3 regions of the Bacillus sp. es.036 genome follow, and region 2 is predicted to be linked to each of the others. Evidence: riboswitches for the same ligand, from Rfam matches in the RefSeq annotation. Region 2 holds a riboswitch; each other region holds the start of a gene.
The links. Region 2 has a riboswitch for S-adenosylmethionine ahead of ATG70_RS02325 (hypothetical protein). Riboswitches for the same ligand answer to the same signal wherever they lie in the genome.

Region 1 (6,114 bases), 2.0 Mb from region 2:
ACTTTTTTCAGAAATTGGTTGATTTGTTTCCCAATTTACTTTGTTCTTTACGGAGTCTTCGTTTACAATAAACTTGTCCCCGGGAGAACGACCGGTGTATTTTCCGGTTTCAACTCGAAGAGCGCCCGTTGAAGAAAGTGTCCCTTCATTTTTAAATAAGGAATGTTCAACCAGTTCAGAAACTGATAAATTTACATGTGGATTGTTCTTATTTAAGATAGCATCCAATAACGGTGAGGAGAAGGAAGCTGTTTTCATACGTTAAACCCATCCTTTATTAAAGATTTCGTTGACTGACTCGTTTAACTCAAAAATAGTATAACACATTTGCGTGATTATTCTATACTAATCTATGTATTTTTTGCTTGAAGAGTGAAAAAAGAGCGAATAACGATTTGGTTAGGTTTGAGGGGTCCCTTCTTTAATATAAGAAGGCTTTTTTTATTGTGAAGGTAATGAATAAATAATCCAGTTCTTTCGAGTCAGGGTTCCGCTTTTCGTGTCTAGCTGCGACTCGCAGAAACTACGATATTTCACTCCTTCACAGGAACACAAAAAGCGTGTTCCAGTTCAGGAGTTCCAATATCTCCGTTTCTAACCGCTCGTCTCCGCTTTTCGTGTCTAGCTGCGCGGGCCAAATCCTCCGGCTGTTTCACCCTTTCGATTGAGACAAAAAGCGTCTCAGTCGAAAGGGTTCCAACATCCTGCGGATTTAAGCAGGCCCACTCCGCTTTTCATGTCTAGCTGCAGTGGGCAGGGTCTCGATCGCTTCCCCCTACAAAATGAACACAAAGACCGTGTTCTTTTTGTAGGGCTCCAGCACTTGTCGACCCTAAACGCCCACTTCCGCTTTTCGTGTCCAGCTGCAGCCTCCAGACCCTCGGTCACTTCACCTTTCAACCTGAACACAAAGACCGTGTTCATATTGAAAGGCTCCAGTGCCTGCCGGGTCTAACCGAAGGCTTCCGCTTTTCGTGTCTAGCTGCAGCGCCCAGCCTCTCGATCGCTTCACCCCATAAAATGAACACAAAGACCGTGTTCTTTTTATGGGGCTCCAGCGCTTGTCGAGGCTAAACGGGCGCTTCCGCTTTTCGTTATTGACACTTCCTTTTATCTACGTTATTATATGTCGAGAATGGATACTCTTATCCCGAGCAGGCGGAGGGACAGGCCCGATGAAGCTCAGCAACCAACTCCTATACAACAGGATTAAGGTGCTAACCTGCAAGACAATAGTCTTGGAAGATAAGAGGCGAAAGGCATGAGATACCAGCTCCTTTTCCCTCTAAATAGAAGGAAAGGGCTTTTTTAATGTCGTTGAAGTTGATGACACTATAAAAAAAGGTAAGACGATAAGATTCTGAATTCGTTCTCTCGTTTCGGCACAGGATAATAGGGAAATGAGTACCGTATCCATTACACTATAACTAGATAGGATCCAATCCTTAAGGAGGTACTTGAGTGAGTAATCGTCGTTTGTTTACTTCTGAGTCAGTAACAGAGGGGCATCCTGATAAAATTTCAGATCAGATTTCCGATGCCATTCTGGATGATATTCTTGCGCATGACCCAAATGCGCGCGTTGCCTGTGAAACTACAGTAACAACTGGGCTTGTATTAGTTTCCGGTGAAATTACAACTTCGCACTATGTGGATATTCCAAAAGTCGTTCGTGAAACGATTCAAGCAATCGGTTATACACGTGCAAAATACGGATTTGATGCTGAAACATGTGCGGTGCTTTCATCTATTGATGAGCAGTCTGCCGATATAGCAGCAGGTGTAAACGTTGCTCTTGAAGCGCGTGAAGGCACAATGTCAGAAAGTGAAATTGATTCAATTGGTGCAGGTGATCAGGGTCTTATGTTTGGTTACGCATGTAATGAAACTTCTGAATTAATGCCGCTACCAATCTCTCTTGCGCATAAGCTAGCTCGTCGATTGAGTGAAGTAAGAAAAGAAGAAATTCTTCCTTATCTTCGTCCTGACGGAAAGACTCAGGTTACGGTTGAATATGATGAATCTGGAAAGCCAGTTCGCGTTGATACGATCGTTGTTTCAACACAACACCACCCTGAAATTTCACTTGAACAAATTCAGCGTAACATTAAGGAACATGTTGTGAAGCCAGTTGTTCCTGCTGAATTGATTGATGATGAAACAAAATACTTCATTAACCCAACTGGCCGTTTTGTGATTGGTGGGCCACAAGGTGATGCAGGTTTAACAGGAAGAAAAATCATTGTTGATACTTATGGTGGTTATGCGCGTCACGGTGGTGGTGCATTCTCTGGTAAGGATGCTACGAAAGTCGACCGTTCTGCTGCATATGCTGCTCGTTATGTAGCTAAGAACCTCGTCGCTGCAGGTCTTGCCGATCGTTGTGAAGTTCAGCTTGCCTACGCGATTGGTGTTGCTCAGCCGGTATCGATTGCGATTGATACATTTGGTACTGGAAAAGTGTCAGAGGAACGACTTGTTGAGCTAGTAAGAGAGAACTTTGACCTTCGTCCTGCAGGCATTATTAAGATGCTTGATCTTCGCCGTCCTATTTATAAGCAAACGGCTGCGTATGGTCATTTTGGACGTACGGACATTGAACTTCCTTGGGAACAAACGGATCGTTCAGAATCCCTTAAACAGGGTGCAGGAATTTAATAAATGATGAAAAGAGGCCGTTGGTCTCTTTTTTTTGTTTTTATTTAGTGAATATAAAGTCTTTATGAGAAATAGGGTGTGATAAAATGGAAGAAAATGTAGGGGGGAGAAAAGGAATGAAGGGAATTTTTGGTGAAGAAATTACAACGCTGCAAGAACTTGAAGAGATGGCCGGAAATCCGAGTCAGCTTGCTGTACATAAGGTTATTTCTTTTCTTGATGAACATTGTAGAGAGTTTATTCGCTTTACACCTTTTATCACGATAGCAACCCATTCAAGTACGGGTAGTGATGTTTCTCCAAGAGGGGATAAGCCAGGCTTCATTCAAGCGTTAGATGATTATCATCTTTTAATACCAGAAAGACTAGGAAACAAACGAATGGACTCGATGAGGAACATAGTAGAAAACCCAATGGTTGGTTTGCTTTTCATGATTCCAGGACGAGATGAAACGTTGCGCATTAATGGGCTTGCGACGATTGTGAAAGATAAAAGCCTCCTTGCACGATGTGAGTACAAGGGGAAAACGCCATTGTTTGGAATTGGCGTTGAAGTAAAAGAATGTTTCATTCACTGTGGAAAAGCACTAAAACGATCCCATCTCTGGGAACCGGAGCGTTGGCCAAACATAGAAGGGCTCGCACCGGCTACTAGAATGCTTTCAGATCATACGAAGATCGGGGAAGAAAACGTTGCGGAATCGTTAAGGGACAGTTATACAAACCGTCTTTACTGAATTGATTGTACTGAAATGGAACCTAATCCTTTATAGATGTTTGGTCGACCAATTGAACAGTAAATTAAATCATAGGTGTTAGCAATGATTCGCATTTCATCCAGGGGGAATAAGTTGTGACCGTCTACGACTAATGGAAGATTGAGTCCTTTAATGATTTTACCCCAGTTTAGTTGTTTAATAGACATTAATTCACTCATTAATAAAAGAGCATCGCAATCTTGCACTGATTCGTAAATCGCGTTCATCTCGTTTTCTTTTTTGCCTTTCGTTTTTTCAGTATCAAACTGTTGAACAATAGCACCTTCCTCTTTCAATTTCTTAATGACTAACTCATAAGGTGGAAGTGCTGGGATCGGTTTTACTGTAGATGAAGTGAAAATAGCAATTTTGGCTCCCAGGAGAGTTCCAAGGAAATCTTTCAGTTTCTGAATCAATAGTTCAGGCTGATATTGATCAATTTCATCTAGTGCCTTAAACATTTGATTTGCAGAAGAAGATGCTTTGATCATTGAACGAAATGAAGCAAGTTCGTCTAACGTGTCAGTACCTAGAAAAGAAGAACCGGGATGAAGAGAGTGGTCACTAAATTTTGGTGTCTTCGGTAATGCACCTTGAATTAATTCAACGTCACCCCCGTATTTTTCTGCAACCCCAGCGATCATCGTTAGACACGAGACTTGTAATGATTGATACGTATGATAAGCGTACCTCATTAATTCTGCACTAGTATGGTCCATATATTGAAGAGACGACGTAATAGGCTCGTAGAACGTTTCCATCGCACGACAAGCTCGAAGCGAAGAAGTGCCGATAATGATTTGAGAAGGATACATAAAATCCTTTACTGCTGAGCCTTTTCGAATAAAATCTGGATTACTCACAACATCGAAGGAGCGATCAGACACACCCTGTTCTATGAGAATGTCTTCTACTTTTGATGCTGTTCCTGGGGGAACATTACTTTTAATAATGAAGGTTTTATGTTGTTTAATTGTAAGAGCAATTTTTCTTATGAAACGAAAGAAACAAGTAAGATCAGGATGTTTATTCTCGTCAACTGGAATCGGTTCAGTGAATAGAAGAATGTCTGCTTCAGAAGCGGCTGTTAATCGATTTACAGAGAAGCTTAATTGACCAGCCTTTTTCGCTTCTGTCATCATTTCTGTTAATCCTTCTTCATCCACAGGAACTTCGCCTGAATTGAGTGCAACAATTTGACTTCGTTCCTCATCGGTACAAACGACATGATGACCATGTGAAGCGAAGATAGCGGATGCGGTTAAACCAATTTCATTGGTGCCAAATACAGCAAGCTTCATTATTTTTCTCCTTTCTAAGCGTATTGAGCAATCTTCTTAACTCCAATTGTTTTTTCGTAGTCCTCTAATAATCGACCAAAAATGGCATCCCAAGATTGAGAAAGTGCATAGCGTCGACCCTCATACCCCATCATTCTCCGTTCAGTATGATCTGATAAGAGTCGTCTGATCGCGCTAATGTATTCCTCCTCCTTATTAGGGGAGCAGAAAAGTCCATTTCGTTCTTCTGACACAACGTCAGTTAAGCCTCCAGCATTTGCAGCTACAACAGGGGTTCCTGAGGCGAGAGACTCCAATGCGACATTTCCAAATGTTTCAGTAGCAGATGGGAATATGAAAAGATCCGAAGTTGCGTATAGCTCTGCTAATTCTTCTCCTTCTTTGTATCCGGTGAATGTCACATTTCTAGGTACATTTTCTTTGAAATGTGGCATGGCTGGTCCGTCTCCTACTACCAACCATCTTGTTTGTCGTTTTAATTCATCAGGTAGTTTCCACATGATTTTTTGTAACGTATCAAGATTTTTTTCTGGAGCTAGTCGACTAACAAATAATAGAATATACTTTTCCTGAAAATTGTATCGTTCTCGTAGTGACTGATTTTTTTTTAGCGGAGAAAAGTGTTCACAGTTAACGCCTCTTCTCCAAAGTTTCAGGTTCTCAAAACCTTTTTCATTTAGCCGGTGCCGTGTTTCGTTAGACGGAACAAAGGTGCTAGAGAATGGCTGATGAAACCACGTTAAATATTTCCACATGACAGGGGAAAACCATTCAAGGTAGTAATGTTTTAGATAGTCATCAAAATTCGTATGATAGGAAGCAACCATGGGCACATTATTCTTTTTTCCGTAGTGCAACCCGCACATTCCGATATTAAACGGTGTTGCAACATGAAGGAGGTCCGGGTTGAACCCCTGGAGCTGATTGCGGATAAGACTTAATTTAGGAAGGGCAATGCGGCATTCGGGGTATAAGAAAAACTTCATACTTGTAAACCGATGAACATTACTTGTGAACAGGTCTTCATCAGCCTGACAGTCGGGTGCGAAAAGCATATAATCGACATGCTGACGATCCATATATGTGGTTAACTTACCGAGTGTGCGAGAAACCCCATTGACCTGTGGATAATACGTGTCAGTAAAGAGTGCAAGTTTCATGGCTGGTCCTCCTCTTCTAGCCTAATATGAGTGTTGAAAGAATGCCTGATCCACCACCAAGTAAGACACCAACGAGAACATCAGAAGGATAATGATGACCTAAGTAGATCCGCGATAAGGCAACTAGACTCCCAAGAGCAAGAAGGGGAAGAGCTAGTGAAGGAAGATGAAAGACAAACGGTGTAAGAACAGAAAATATAGCTGTCGTATGTCCAGAAGGAAAAGAATGGTCTTTAA
Region 2 (6,114 bases):
CAGCGATATTAATTATTAGTAAATTTACTAAAGTGAATTTGAAATTAAGTAAGGAAGAGTTTAAAAACGTAAACTAACAATAATGGAGGAATCTTATTTATGACTGTAAATGTAAAAAGCGGAAGTAATGTCCCTGTTCAATCACCACTTATCCCTGATCCCTTCGTTCCTTATCAATGTAGAGACAACCGAACTGTAACAGCATTCGCTAGAGTTGAGGAAGATATTATCCAGAAGTATTTAGAACCAACACCATTTGAATATGTTGATAATATTATTGCTATTACAATATCCGATTTTGGAAACTGTGATAAAGGGTCATTTCTGGATTGTGCAATTGTAGTTCCGGCAAGATACAAAGACGTGGTAGGTGGACATTACTTATTTGAATATGAAAATGAAGACTTTGCTATAGCGGCAGGGCGAGAACTCTGGGGATACCCAAAAAAGTATGCGGAGCTTTTTCTTGAGGAGAGGGAAGATAAAGTTATCGCAAAAGCAATTAAAAAGGGAAAAGAAATACTTACATTGGAGTTTGATCGAAAGAGTGAAGAAATCGAACTTCCAGGTGTGGAATTTACTCCTCATTTAAATTTACAAACCGTTCCACATCCAGAGGGGAAGGGTGTCATTTACCAAAATGTGATTGCAAGAGATACGTCGCCTGATTTTAAGACGAAATTTGAACAAAGTGGGGCAATTAAAGTAGAGCTAGGAGGAGATCCTACTACACCACTCGAGGACTTCTCAGCTATCGAAGTAATTGGAGGCACTTATATAAAGGGTGATTACTATGCAACTGAAGAAAATGGATGGGGAAGAATTATTGATAGACTTAAATAATTTTTCAAATTCTTATTAGAATTTGAAGGATAAAGAACTTCTTATCTCGCTATATACTAACCACAATAAGAACACTTTCTAAAAACATTTTATTGTTTATTTATCGTGGACAGTCTACCATTATTGAAGTAAACTATAACCAACTAAATAAGGTTATCACGAGTGAACGAGAGTACGGGCTCACTGACTTCACAGCAACCTGCCAGGCGGTAAGGTGCTCCAACCTGCAAAGCATGGCTTTGAATGATAACGCACGGATAGCGGAGGCTCTTTGTTGCATTCATTTGCGATGGAGAGCCTTTTTTGTTCAATTGTTAAATACCTTGTTTATAAGAATAAGGGGGATGAGTTTGTGAACGTAAATCGATTTGCACGAAGCGTCATGGCGAAAAGTTATGATGGGGAAAGTTTTTTATTACACGTGGCAGAAGTCATTGAATGTCAACTGAAGGAGTGGGATGAGGCATATGAAGTCATCGTGATGAAGCTCATTGACTATGAGGTCATTATTAAAAAGGAAAATCGCTCTTATGAGATATTCCTGACAGAGGATGCATTGCTTTCGCTACAACAGAAATCCCCTTATGCGCTGGATCGATATTTGTGGCTGGAATTAGAGAAGCAGGGGCTTCAAATTGTGAGAGGAAATGGGGATTATATTGAGAGTGTGATGTGAGCAAATGTTGATAAAAGAGGATTTTTTCCAATTCATTTTGATGATTCGAAATCGTGGATGTTTGGAGATTAGACTTGGATGCTTTTAAGAATAAGCTGTAAAACTATTTTTGAAATGAATCGTGTATTTTTTCTGAATGCTTTTGAAGTTATTTAATGTGGTAAAATTAAACTCTCAAAGTAATGGATAATAAAAGTGATAGAAGAAATAATGGATCCTGTTTTACTTTTTCTTTTGATTTTTTTAACATTACGAAATTTCCCTATTATAGGAGCGTTCTAATATGAAAACGAAAATGAACTATTTCATCTTATTTTTAACGATCATTTTTATAGTTGGTTGTACCAATTTAGAAGAGGCATCCAATAAAGATGCAGAAACAAATACACAAGAAGTAAGTACAGTTGAAACAAATGAAAATAGTGAAAAAGAAGAAACGAACAGTACGGTTGTTGATGAATCAGTAGAAGACGAAACACCAGACCCAACAGAAGATGAACAGTTCGCAGGATACAAACTTATTGAAGTTGATGGTGGTGATTTGTCTGGACATCGAGAACCTAATGTCGTTGTTGATATTGGGTACGGTGACCGTGAATATTGGGCATTTACGAATGAATACGGACAACTCGTACGCGTCGTTGCTGACGAAATCATTCTACAAGATGATCGTAACGAACCTGTATTATCGTCTGGACGGTACTATTCTGATGAGGCAAAGGTTCCGGGCGTCGAAAGTGACGTGTTAGACGAAGGACATATTATTGCTGATTCTCTCGGAGGGGTATCGAATGCTTATAACATTACCCCACAAGAGAGTACACTCAACCGACATGGTGATCAAGCTTATATGGAAGACGCGATCCGTAGCGCAGGTGAAGCTACTGATTTCGAAGCCATTATCACCTATTCGGATACGGAAAAGCAGATACCTTCAAGTTATCAGTACACGTATACGTTGAACGGAAATGAGATCGTTGATACATTTGACAATGTGAACCCTGATGAGGTCAACGCATCGCTCGGCTTAACTGAGAGCGAGCCTGACGATTCAACGCCTTCAGACACAGAGGGTGATATTTCTAGTATTGATACAAACGGTAATGGACAAGTGACGATTAAAGAAGCAGAGGCAGCAGGTTTCAGTATGCCGATCATGAGTGATCATTGGTTATATCCTTATATGCGTGATAATGATAATGACGGTATGGTTGGTGAATAAGAGTTTAGAAAAAAATATAGAATGTAACACGTAAAGGGTAGATTGGTAATCTAAATGGATAAGCATTCTCTTGATCCAGGACATTCTATAAGGCAGACCCCCGTTCTACCATTTTGTTTCAGGGTAGATTATTCCAGAAAATATACACTTAGCTGTTTTTTTATGTCTTGTTACGACTAACTTTTGAATTCAGAAATAGGTATTTGAAACAAAAGTACATAGAGGAGTGAAACCAATGGATTTAACCCCTTCTGACCTAAAAACAAAAGATATTTACAAACTACTAACTGGCTCCGTTGTTCCAAGGCCGATTGCCTGGGTATCAACCGTGTCTGAAGACGGCGTTCATAACTTAGCACCATTTAGTTTCTTTACCGTTGCTTCCACAAAACCTGCCATTCTCGCAATCTCTATCGGTCAGGGATCAGGTGAGCGTGAGGGTATGGAGAAGGATACGCTCGCAAATATCCGGACTCAAAAAGAGTTTGTCATCAATGTGGTGTCGAGCTCTCTTGGAAACGAAATGCAAAAAAGTGCAGAGAACGTGCCTGCGGAAGTCGATGAATTTGAGCATGCTGGGTTAACACCGATCGATAGTAAGACGGTGCAGCCGAAGCGGGTGAAAGAAGCGTCGATTCATATGGAATGCAAGCTCCATCAAATACTTCCGCTTGGATCTAATGCCCTTGTTCTTGGGGAAATGAAGCACTATCATATTCAGGATGAGGTGTATCTAGGAAACTATAAAGTTGATCTCGAAAAGCTTTCTCCTCTTGGAAGGCTTGCGGGGAACTATAGTGAGAGTAAGGAATTTTTCACGTTGCCGAGGTGAGGTTAACAAAATTTCTATAATCAACCTGCTTTCTAACTTGAATCCCTGCAGCATACTTTAAAGAGTGGTTGAAGAGTTTCTGTTCGCTCAGGGTGTTATTCTTAGTATAGGTATAGGGAGGGGCTGATGAATTTGAACCAGCAAATCCACTACAAAGAAGTCCAGCGTCCAAACCAGATCTGGATCTGGGCGATTGTGCTAGGCATCGCGATCCTAATGTGGATTGGCTTTTTCCGTCAGGTCGTGATGGGCATTCCGTTTGGGAGTCATCCAGGTACTGATATGGAAGTGATCATGTTATGGATTATTTTCGGGATTGCTTTTCCAATCGTGATGCTCGGATGGCTGCGACTGATTACTGAGGTGAGGGACGATGGGATTAATGTGCGATTTGTCCCATTTCATCTAACACCTCGTGTTTTCTTCTATCAGGATATTACGCGTTATGAGAGTTTGAACTACCGTCCACTTCGTAGGTTTGGTGGATGGGGAATCCGATGGAGTTTCAGCGGGGAGAAGGCTTATTCCATTAGTGGGAAGCAGGGCGTTTTAATCGACGTGAACGGTGAGAAGGTTTTGATTGGATCACGGGAACCGGAGCGGTTGGTGGAAGTGATGGATCGGGTGAGTGGAAACGATAATAAGTAGATACGCTTGTAAACAGCATAAGAGGTTCATAGAAATAGTCCTTTTCTCTTGGTAGAAAAGGACTATTTTTGTGGAATGCGTCGAAAGACATAGAAAAGAAGGGAAAGAGAGGGTATTCTAAGTTTAGAAATTAATGGAAGATATGAGAGCGATCATTTCCTGCTCGACAATACAGCGGCTATACCTAACTAGACGTACACATAGACTTCATTTGTGGTGAAACGAGGTTTGGTCGAAAAGGAGGTTGCGGTGTTAAACGAACTAGAAGAATTTAAACGTTATTTAGAGCGTATGAAGTATCGGGCAGAAGCCGAGGCGTTGGAAGCGTATCTAGGAAAGGTAAGGGAAGCTAGATTTGATATCGATGATAGTAAACGAGTCTTTGATCACCATCATTCGACTTACTCGTCGAATTGGGTTGGAGAGGCACGTGAAGCTTATGAATCGCTTATCGGAGAACTCGAACACGCAACTCAAAGTGTGTATGCGGTTCATGAGGAACTGACCTCTGCGATTAACGAAGAAATCGACCGACTTCTTCAGAAAGCGGAGGGCCTAAAGTGACGAGAATAGCAATTAAACCAGAACAATTAGATCAGCTGGCAAGCGGCATCCAGGATGCCGAGCGAAAAGCAGATGAAGCGATCAGCGATTTTAAATGGAACTATCAATCTCTTCTAATGAACATCACGGGCGCGAACACCGGTAAGATTGATGCTCTTCAAGCGGAGTTACAGTATGAGATGCGCAAATACCGGGACAAGCTCCATGACTTACAGGCGGCAGTGAAATTAACTGAGAGAAAAATGACGGAAGAGGATAGGTCGCTTTCGGCGAAGTTTGGTCTTATGGCATTAAAATTCAGTGGTTTAAACAAGCTGTTTCAGAATTATGATCCTATCACGGGAGAAGCATTAAGCTGGAGTGACCGTCTTTTTGGGAAAAATCCACTTACGGCTTCATATGATGGCGTATTTGGAGAGATGTTTCCGTACCTCCAGCATGCCCTGAACCCACAGGTGATTCAGAGTAGGGTGAAGCAAACGTATGAAAGTGTCGTGCTTGATCCTTTATCAAAAACAACGGCTTATCTAGACGAGGTACGCCAGGATGTGTCGCATAGTGTGGTAAGGTACTCAAGCTATGTGGATCGCTGGTGGGGAGAGACGCAGCAGAAAGTTGATGAAGCGCGGAATACGGCACGGAGCTTTTTGGGTGATGTGGTAAAAGGTGTGCAGGTTGGTAGCGGGAATGCAGTGGACGATATGATTGAGGGATTTAAGGATCTTAACGCGTTAGCTGAAAAAGCATTTGGACCCAACCTCGCTTTATACCGCGATGAGGAAGATCTCCCTGAATTACTATTTAAAAGCCTAGAAACGATAAACTTTTATAAGAACATTTTCGATGATCCCAAGGGAAATGTTCGGAAGGTGTTGGATGTACCGAAATACATGTGGCAAGGATTTAAAGAAGCCTGGGATCGAGACTTTGTGAACGGCGACGCCGAAAGCCGAACGGCATTCATTACTTACGGTCTAACATCATTAGGAATTGGAGCAATAGGGGATAAAGGTCTCGGCAAAATCGGAACAACCGCAAAAACAATTGAAGACGTTGCGGATCCATCGAAGAATGTTAAGGTTGATGGGAAGGGTGCTCAACCAGCGTTAGCTGGAGCGGGTGCTGAGGGAGTTTCTAAAGGTGGCGCTCCTTATAATGTGTGGAATGATCCTGTTTCGCGGATTAAGACTGAGATTGATAGGGTTTATGGTGAGAAGGGTACAGGTAAGGGCGAAAAATTGGACATACAAAATATTTCTAAAGAAATTTTAGAATTTAAGCCAATGAATTCGCCTAAACCAGATAAATGGTATAAGAAGGGTGGAAGTA
Region 3 (6,114 bases), 1.4 Mb from region 2:
TAAAAAGAACAAACGTTCTGTTATGATGGAAGGAAGGGGGATACGAATGGACTATTCACAGTTTCCAAAAAAAACGATCCTTTGTATTGATATGAAAAGTTTTTATGCCAGCTGCTCAGCAGTAGAGATGGGACTTGATCCGCTTACGTGTTACCTTGCTGTTGTTGGTGATGTAGAACGACAGGGGAGCGTTGTGCTTGCGGCTTCTCCAGCACTAAAAAAAGAATTTGGCATTCGTACAGGAAGCAGGTTGTTTGAAATCCCAAATGACAAAAGAATTCATATTGTTAACGCAAAAATGTCTTCTTATTTGAGACAGTCAATGGAAATAACGAGGCTTTTTCATCGTTATGTGCCATCAGAATGTATCCATACGTACAGTGTTGACGAATCGTTTTTGCAGATTGATGGAACAGAACGACTATGGGGAGATAAATTTGAAGTAGCTTATAAGATAAAAAATGAAATAAGTGAAACATTTGGATTACCAAGTGCGATTGGAATTGGACCCAATCTTTTAATGGCAAAGCTTTGTCTTGATCTTGAAGCGAAAGAAAAAGGGGTAGCTGAGTGGACATATGAAGATATCCCTAAAAAGCTGTGGCCGCTTTCCCCACTCAGTCAAATGTGGGGAATTGGAGCCCGCGTTGAACGTACGCTAAACAGAATGGGTATTCGGAATGTAAAGCAGCTTGCCCATTATCCGCTTCACTTATTAGAAGAGAAATTCGGTGTTATGGGGAATCAGCTCTATCATCACGCGTGGGGAGTTGATCTTTCCGAAATGGGCGCGCCCATTATGCAGGGCCAGATTAGTTTTGGAAAAAGTCAGATCCTGCTAAGAGATTATCATGATCAAAAGGAAATTCAACACGTGATTCTTGAAATGAGTGAAGAAGTGGCAAGACGTGCTAGAAGAGCCGGAAAAGCAGGTCGTACGATTAGTCTTGGGATTAGTTATAGTAAAGAAGAAGGTGGCGGAGGTTTTCGCCGCTCAAGGAGTATCACTAGTCCAACCGCGATTACGCTTGAAGTCTATCGCGTATGTCTACAGCTATTTGAGGAGTTTTATGAAAAAAAAACAGTTCGGAAAATTTCGATCACTCTTTCGAATATTAGTAATGACGAGGAAGTACAGCTGGATTTATTTAATACTGAGCGACCGAAACAGCGAGACCTTGGCTATGTGATGGATTCCATTAGAGAGAAATACGGATCGGATGCTCTGCTACGCGCTGTTTCATACACAAAAGCTGGTACAGCCTTACACAGAAGTAAACTTGTAGGTGGGCATAAAGCATAAAGGGGGGATGATACGTGATTCGTGATCGTGGAAATATAAAGTGGACATCGATGATGTTACCTGAGCATGTGAAAGAGCTACGTGATTGGAAAGAAGAAGAGAAAAGAAATCAAAAGCCTGTGCTTGATGAGCAAAAAATAGAGGAAATGAATGAAGTGATATGCCAGGCTATGGAATTCCATTGGCCGCTGCGCTTTCACTATTTTAAAAACGGTGAAACGAACGTCCTCAATGGCTACGTTCATTATATCGAGCCATTGACGAAGGAGCTACGCATCATTGACCACAAGAATCAAAAGAGAAACGTTAAATTGTTGAACCTTGTTCACGTTGAATTAGAATGAAAAAAATGGATGTACACTCCGGGTGGTAAAAAAGTTTTTCATTTCTTGATTGGGGTAAAATACGTATAACGCAAACTTTGCCAAGACATTTTTGACTGGAAAACCACTATCATCAGAATAAGCAAAATCAAAATCCGGAGTGAGATGACAGATGTTATTAGCTCAAAATTTAAAAGAAAATACGGAGAAAATTAAAGGGATTGACATTCATTATGAGTATTACAGAAATGAAGAAGCAGTTGATCGCCCAGTTATAACCCTGCTTCACGGCTTTTTGTCTTCAAGCTTCAGCTTTAGAAGACTAATTCCATTATTAACAAAGGCCTACACCGTTGTTGCAATCGATCTCCCGCCGTTTGGGAAAAGCGAGAAGTCTCATCACTTTGTTCACTCTTACCAAAATTATGCAGAGGTCGTTGTTGAGCTATTGGAAAGACTTTCGATTGAAAACACGGTCATGATCGGGCATTCCATGGGCGGACAGGTAGCTATGAGAGCATCAGCGTTAAAAGAAGATTTTGTGAGTAAAAATATTTTGCTATGTAGCTCAGGATATCTCGAGAAAGCCAAACAGAGTCTCGTCTATACATCCTACTTACCTTTCTTTTCTGTCTACTTAAAACGCTGGCTTTATCGAAAAGGAGTTAGGGGGAATTTGCTCAATTGTGTTTATGACCCAGCGCTTATCGATGAAGAGATGATGGATGGTTATATTCAACCCTTCTTTAACGAAGGGATTTTTAGATCGTTGGTTCGTATGATCCGTGATCGGGAAGGTGACCTGTCCGAAGCGGAGTTAAAACAAATTCATACACCGAGCCTCCTAATATGGGGAGAAAATGACAGAGTTGTGCCATTGAAAATTGGGAAACGTTTAAGCAGCGACTTACCAAATGCTGAGCTGATTGTCTATAAGAAAACTGGTCATCTTCTTCCTGAGGAGCGACCAGCATCGATTATGAAAGACATAGAACAGTTTTTAACTCGTTAAATAAAGGCTGGTGTCAATGGTAGAGAATTCTCTGAATAAACTCCTTTAAGCAAGGAGTTTATTTTCATGCAGGTAGAAAGAGTTGACTCAGCAGAATCATGCATGATAAAGTAAATCTCGTTCGATTGTGAATTCAAATAAAATTTGAGCTTATGCTCATTAATAATTGCATATTTCTTATTAAGAGAAGTGGAGGGATCTGGCCCGAAGAAGCTTCAGCAACCTCTGATATTCAGAAAGGTGCTGCTTCCAGCAAGAGAAATCTTGAGAGATAAGAGCAAAAGCCCTCTTCTCTTGAAGTGGGTTTTTTTATGCTATAGAAAAGTAGAAGGAGATAGAGAGAATGGAAAAAGAAATTAAAGGAAATGGTCTGGCGTTACTTCCTCTTGGCATTTTTATTGTGCTCTTTATTGGCACAGCGATTGTGACAAAGGATTTTTATAGCATGCCGGTTATTCTTGCTTCATTAATTGCTGCGGGTGTAGCTCTTTCGATGAATCGAAAAGAAAACTTTATGAAGAAGGTGGAAGTGTTCTGCCGAGGAGCAGGAAATACCAATATTATATTAATGATTCTTGTCTTCTTATTGGCAGGAGCTTTTGCTGGAACCGCTGAAAAAATTGGCGCGGTTGATTCGATTGTGAATCTTGGAATATCCATTCTTCCGGCGAATTTGTTAATCGTTGGTTTATTTTTGATTGCATGTTTTATTTCCATTTCAATGGGAACGTCAATGGGAACCATCGTAGCCCTTGCACCGATTGGAATTGGAATCGCAGAACAAACGGGAGTTGCGCCAGCACTTGCCTTGTCTGCAGTTATTGGTGGGGCGATGTTCGGTGATAATCTTTCCATGATTTCAGATACAACCATTGCAGCAGTTCGAACACAAAATACGCAAATGAAAGACAAATTTAAAGTAAACTTCTTTATTGTATTGCCTGCTGCTATTGTCACTGCCGTTATATATGGCGTGTTAACGATGGGAGAACAGGCAACAGTTGGTGGAGAACGTGCTTTTGATTTGATCACGATTCTTCCATATTTAGGTGTTCTAATCGCAGCGATCGCTGGGGTTAATGTTCTTGTTGTCCTTGTGAGCGGAACGCTATTTGCTGGAATAGTGGGTCTATTTAACGGTTCATTTGGAATGAGTGGACTTATTTCCACCGTTACAGAAGGGATTAAAGGAATGGAAGACCTTGCGATGATTGCCCTCGTAATCGGTGGTATGATCGAAGTGATCAAGCATAATGGCGGTATTCAATACGTGCTAGATAAGATTTTAAGTAGAGTAAACTCACGTCGAGGAGCGGAATTTGGTATAGCTGGTCTAGCTAGTGTGCTTGATTTATCGACAGCGAATAATACGATTTCAATCATCATGGGTGGACCGCTGGCGAAGAATATTTCTGAAAAGTATGGCGTTGATCCACGGAAATCAGCTAGTATTCTAGACATTTTCTCAGGCAGTATTCAAGGGATGCTCCCATATGGTGCTCAGGTTCTAGCGGTTGCAGGACTTGCATCGATCTCGCCACTTGCCCTCTTACCATATTCGATTTATCCTATTCTTATTGCGGTTGCTGGAGTGATTGCGATTTTCATTAACTATCCCTCTTTTCAAAAGAAAGAGGAAGCAAACGGTTAGAAGTAACTTTTAAATGAGAATAAACGAGATAAAGAAAAACAGGTAGCTCACGATGAGCTACCTGTTTTTTTATTATCCTTCAATTTGTTTTTGAAGATGAATAATTCGCTGAGGAAGAATATATAAGTATTCAATTAATGAATCAAGTAGATCAATAATAAGATTTGCGGTTTCTTCGCTAGTCGCTTTTTCAAGGCAAAGGAGATCGTTCAGATTACTTCCTTTTCCAAGAAGCTGACCTAACTTTACAATCGGTTCTTCTAAATCAATTTGTTTTGCCAGCGTTTCGAGCTGTTTGGATAGCGGCTGTCCTAATTCATTCTCGGCTAGAAAACTGCCGGTAATGCTTTCGAGGACGCGATTAGCCATTACAGCTGTTGCCGTCCAGTCTTTCATATTATGTACATTTACGGCAGAGCGGTAAACACGTTCAAGGTCATCAGGCAGTCGAGCAGAACTCGTTAGTCTCCCGAGTGGTTCACGTGTAAAGGACGTTTGATGAACAAAAAGTTCGACTTCCTCACCTCGATCACCGTGAGAAGTTTTAATTAGAATGAAGAGCACCGCTTCTTTACAAATGGAACAGCGAGAAAGCGTTGAGAACACGGCCTGGTTAATTTGATAATCAAATTTCAATTGAAATGAGGCATCATTTCCACATTCAGGACATTCTGTATTCGCTGATTTTGGAAGCTTCGTTTGTCCATATTTTACAACCGAATTAATGGTCGTCTGCTGTATCTTTCTCATCATATACCCCCTGGATCGATTTTGAGCAACTTGTTGTCAATCGAATTGAAACGCTAATTCCTGTAATATATTGTTTGAATTATTAAAAATCACACCATCAACTTATAATGTTCGCCCTTATTGGAAATATAAGGGGGTTTGAAAGCGTTAATGTGATTGATAAACCAATAATCGAGCAAAAGTCCTTTTCTTAAAAGAGTAATATATACCCAAAATTGTGAAAATATTGACAGGTGTACCTGACGAATCCTACACTAGAGTGAAATGAACGATAGGAGGTATCACTATGGAACAAGCCCGTCTATTTTGGAGTTATTTTTGGAAAGAACATCATCGTGCAAAGAATCTCTTAACATTCGCTTCTTCACACACGCCTGAAATCCCTTCCCAAAGTTCACAAAAAAATCCTACGCTTACATCAGGGCCTGGGCCAGCCTACGACAAGAGAAAGATAACTGGGTTAGTTTTAGGGCCGGCTTTATTTCTTTGTCTTATGCTCTTTTTTCATCCGAACGGTCTTTCGGAAGCTGGTTTGGCCGTATTAGCAAGTACCGCATGGATTGCAACGTGGTGGATAACAGAAGCTATCCCGATCCCTGCAACATCTCTCTTGCCACTCATCCTATTTCCGCTAACGGGTGCACTCGAAGGTGATTTAACAGCATCTGCCTATGGCGACAATACGATATTTCTTTTTATGGGTGGTTTTTTGATTGCGCTTTCAATGCAGAAATGGAATTTACATAAACGCATTGCTCTTTTTATTATATCAGCAATCGGAACGAGTACGGAGAAAATTGTACTTGGCTTTATGGCGGCGACAGGTTTTTTATCGATGTGGATTTCAAATACCGCAACCGCTATGATGATGGTACCTATTGGACTTGCGGTGATTTATCAGGTGTCAGAACAGCTTGATCTGGATACGGAAGAGGGAGCTCCGAGATTTAATTTCGGAAAAGCAATTATGTTAGGTATTGCTTATAGCGCTTCGATTGGGGGTCTTGCGACATTAATTGGAACGCCACCTAATACCATTTTTGCAGCAGTTGTGAATGAACTTTATGGCATTGAA

Region 1: it holds a riboswitch for S-adenosylmethionine, as region 2 does, so the genes downstream of both, metK (methionine adenosyltransferase) here and ATG70_RS02325 (hypothetical protein) in region 2, are expected to answer to the same signal.
Region 3: it holds a riboswitch for S-adenosylmethionine, as region 2 does, so the genes downstream of both, ATG70_RS09690 (Na+/H+ antiporter NhaC family protein) here and ATG70_RS02325 (hypothetical protein) in region 2, are expected to answer to the same signal.

Annotation. Positions count from the first base shown of each region.
Region 1 covers NZ_PDIZ01000001.1:2,424,432-2,430,545, reverse strand. Annotated here, with positions in the region: gene pckA (phosphoenolpyruvate carboxykinase (ATP)) at 1-258, opposite strand, end outside; SAM riboswitch class I at 1,143-1,252, shown strand; gene metK (methionine adenosyltransferase) at 1,462-2,658, shown strand; gene ATG70_RS12440 (MSMEG_1061 family FMN-dependent PPOX-type flavoprotein) at 2,745-3,395, shown strand; gene ATG70_RS12435 (nucleotide sugar dehydrogenase) at 3,389-4,717, opposite strand; gene ATG70_RS12430 (glycosyltransferase family 4 protein) at 4,732-5,877, opposite strand; gene ATG70_RS12425 (phosphatase PAP2 family protein) at 5,894-6,114, opposite strand, start outside.
Region 2 covers NZ_PDIZ01000001.1:441,015-447,128, forward strand. Annotated here, with positions in the region: gene ATG70_RS02315 (sodium/proline symporter) at 1-77, shown strand, start outside; gene ATG70_RS02320 (acetoacetate decarboxylase family protein) at 100-843, shown strand; SAM riboswitch class I at 994-1,096, shown strand; gene ATG70_RS02325 (hypothetical protein) at 1,196-1,519, shown strand; gene ATG70_RS02330 (DNA/RNA non-specific endonuclease) at 1,803-2,741, shown strand; gene ATG70_RS02335 (flavin reductase family protein) at 2,977-3,573, shown strand; gene ATG70_RS02340 (DUF6141 family protein) at 3,700-4,221, shown strand; gene ATG70_RS02345 (DUF5082 domain-containing protein) at 4,471-4,785, shown strand; gene ATG70_RS22705 (HNH endonuclease) at 4,782-6,114, shown strand, end outside.
Region 3 covers NZ_PDIZ01000001.1:1,889,364-1,895,477, reverse strand. Annotated here, with positions in the region: gene ATG70_RS09705 (Y-family DNA polymerase) at 47-1,303, shown strand; gene ATG70_RS09700 (YolD-like family protein) at 1,318-1,647, shown strand; gene ATG70_RS09695 (alpha/beta fold hydrolase) at 1,799-2,638, shown strand; SAM riboswitch class I at 2,813-2,916, shown strand; gene ATG70_RS09690 (Na+/H+ antiporter NhaC family protein) at 2,982-4,289, shown strand; gene ATG70_RS09685 (hypothetical protein) at 4,362-5,039, opposite strand; gene ATG70_RS09680 (SLC13 family permease) at 5,326-6,114, shown strand, end outside.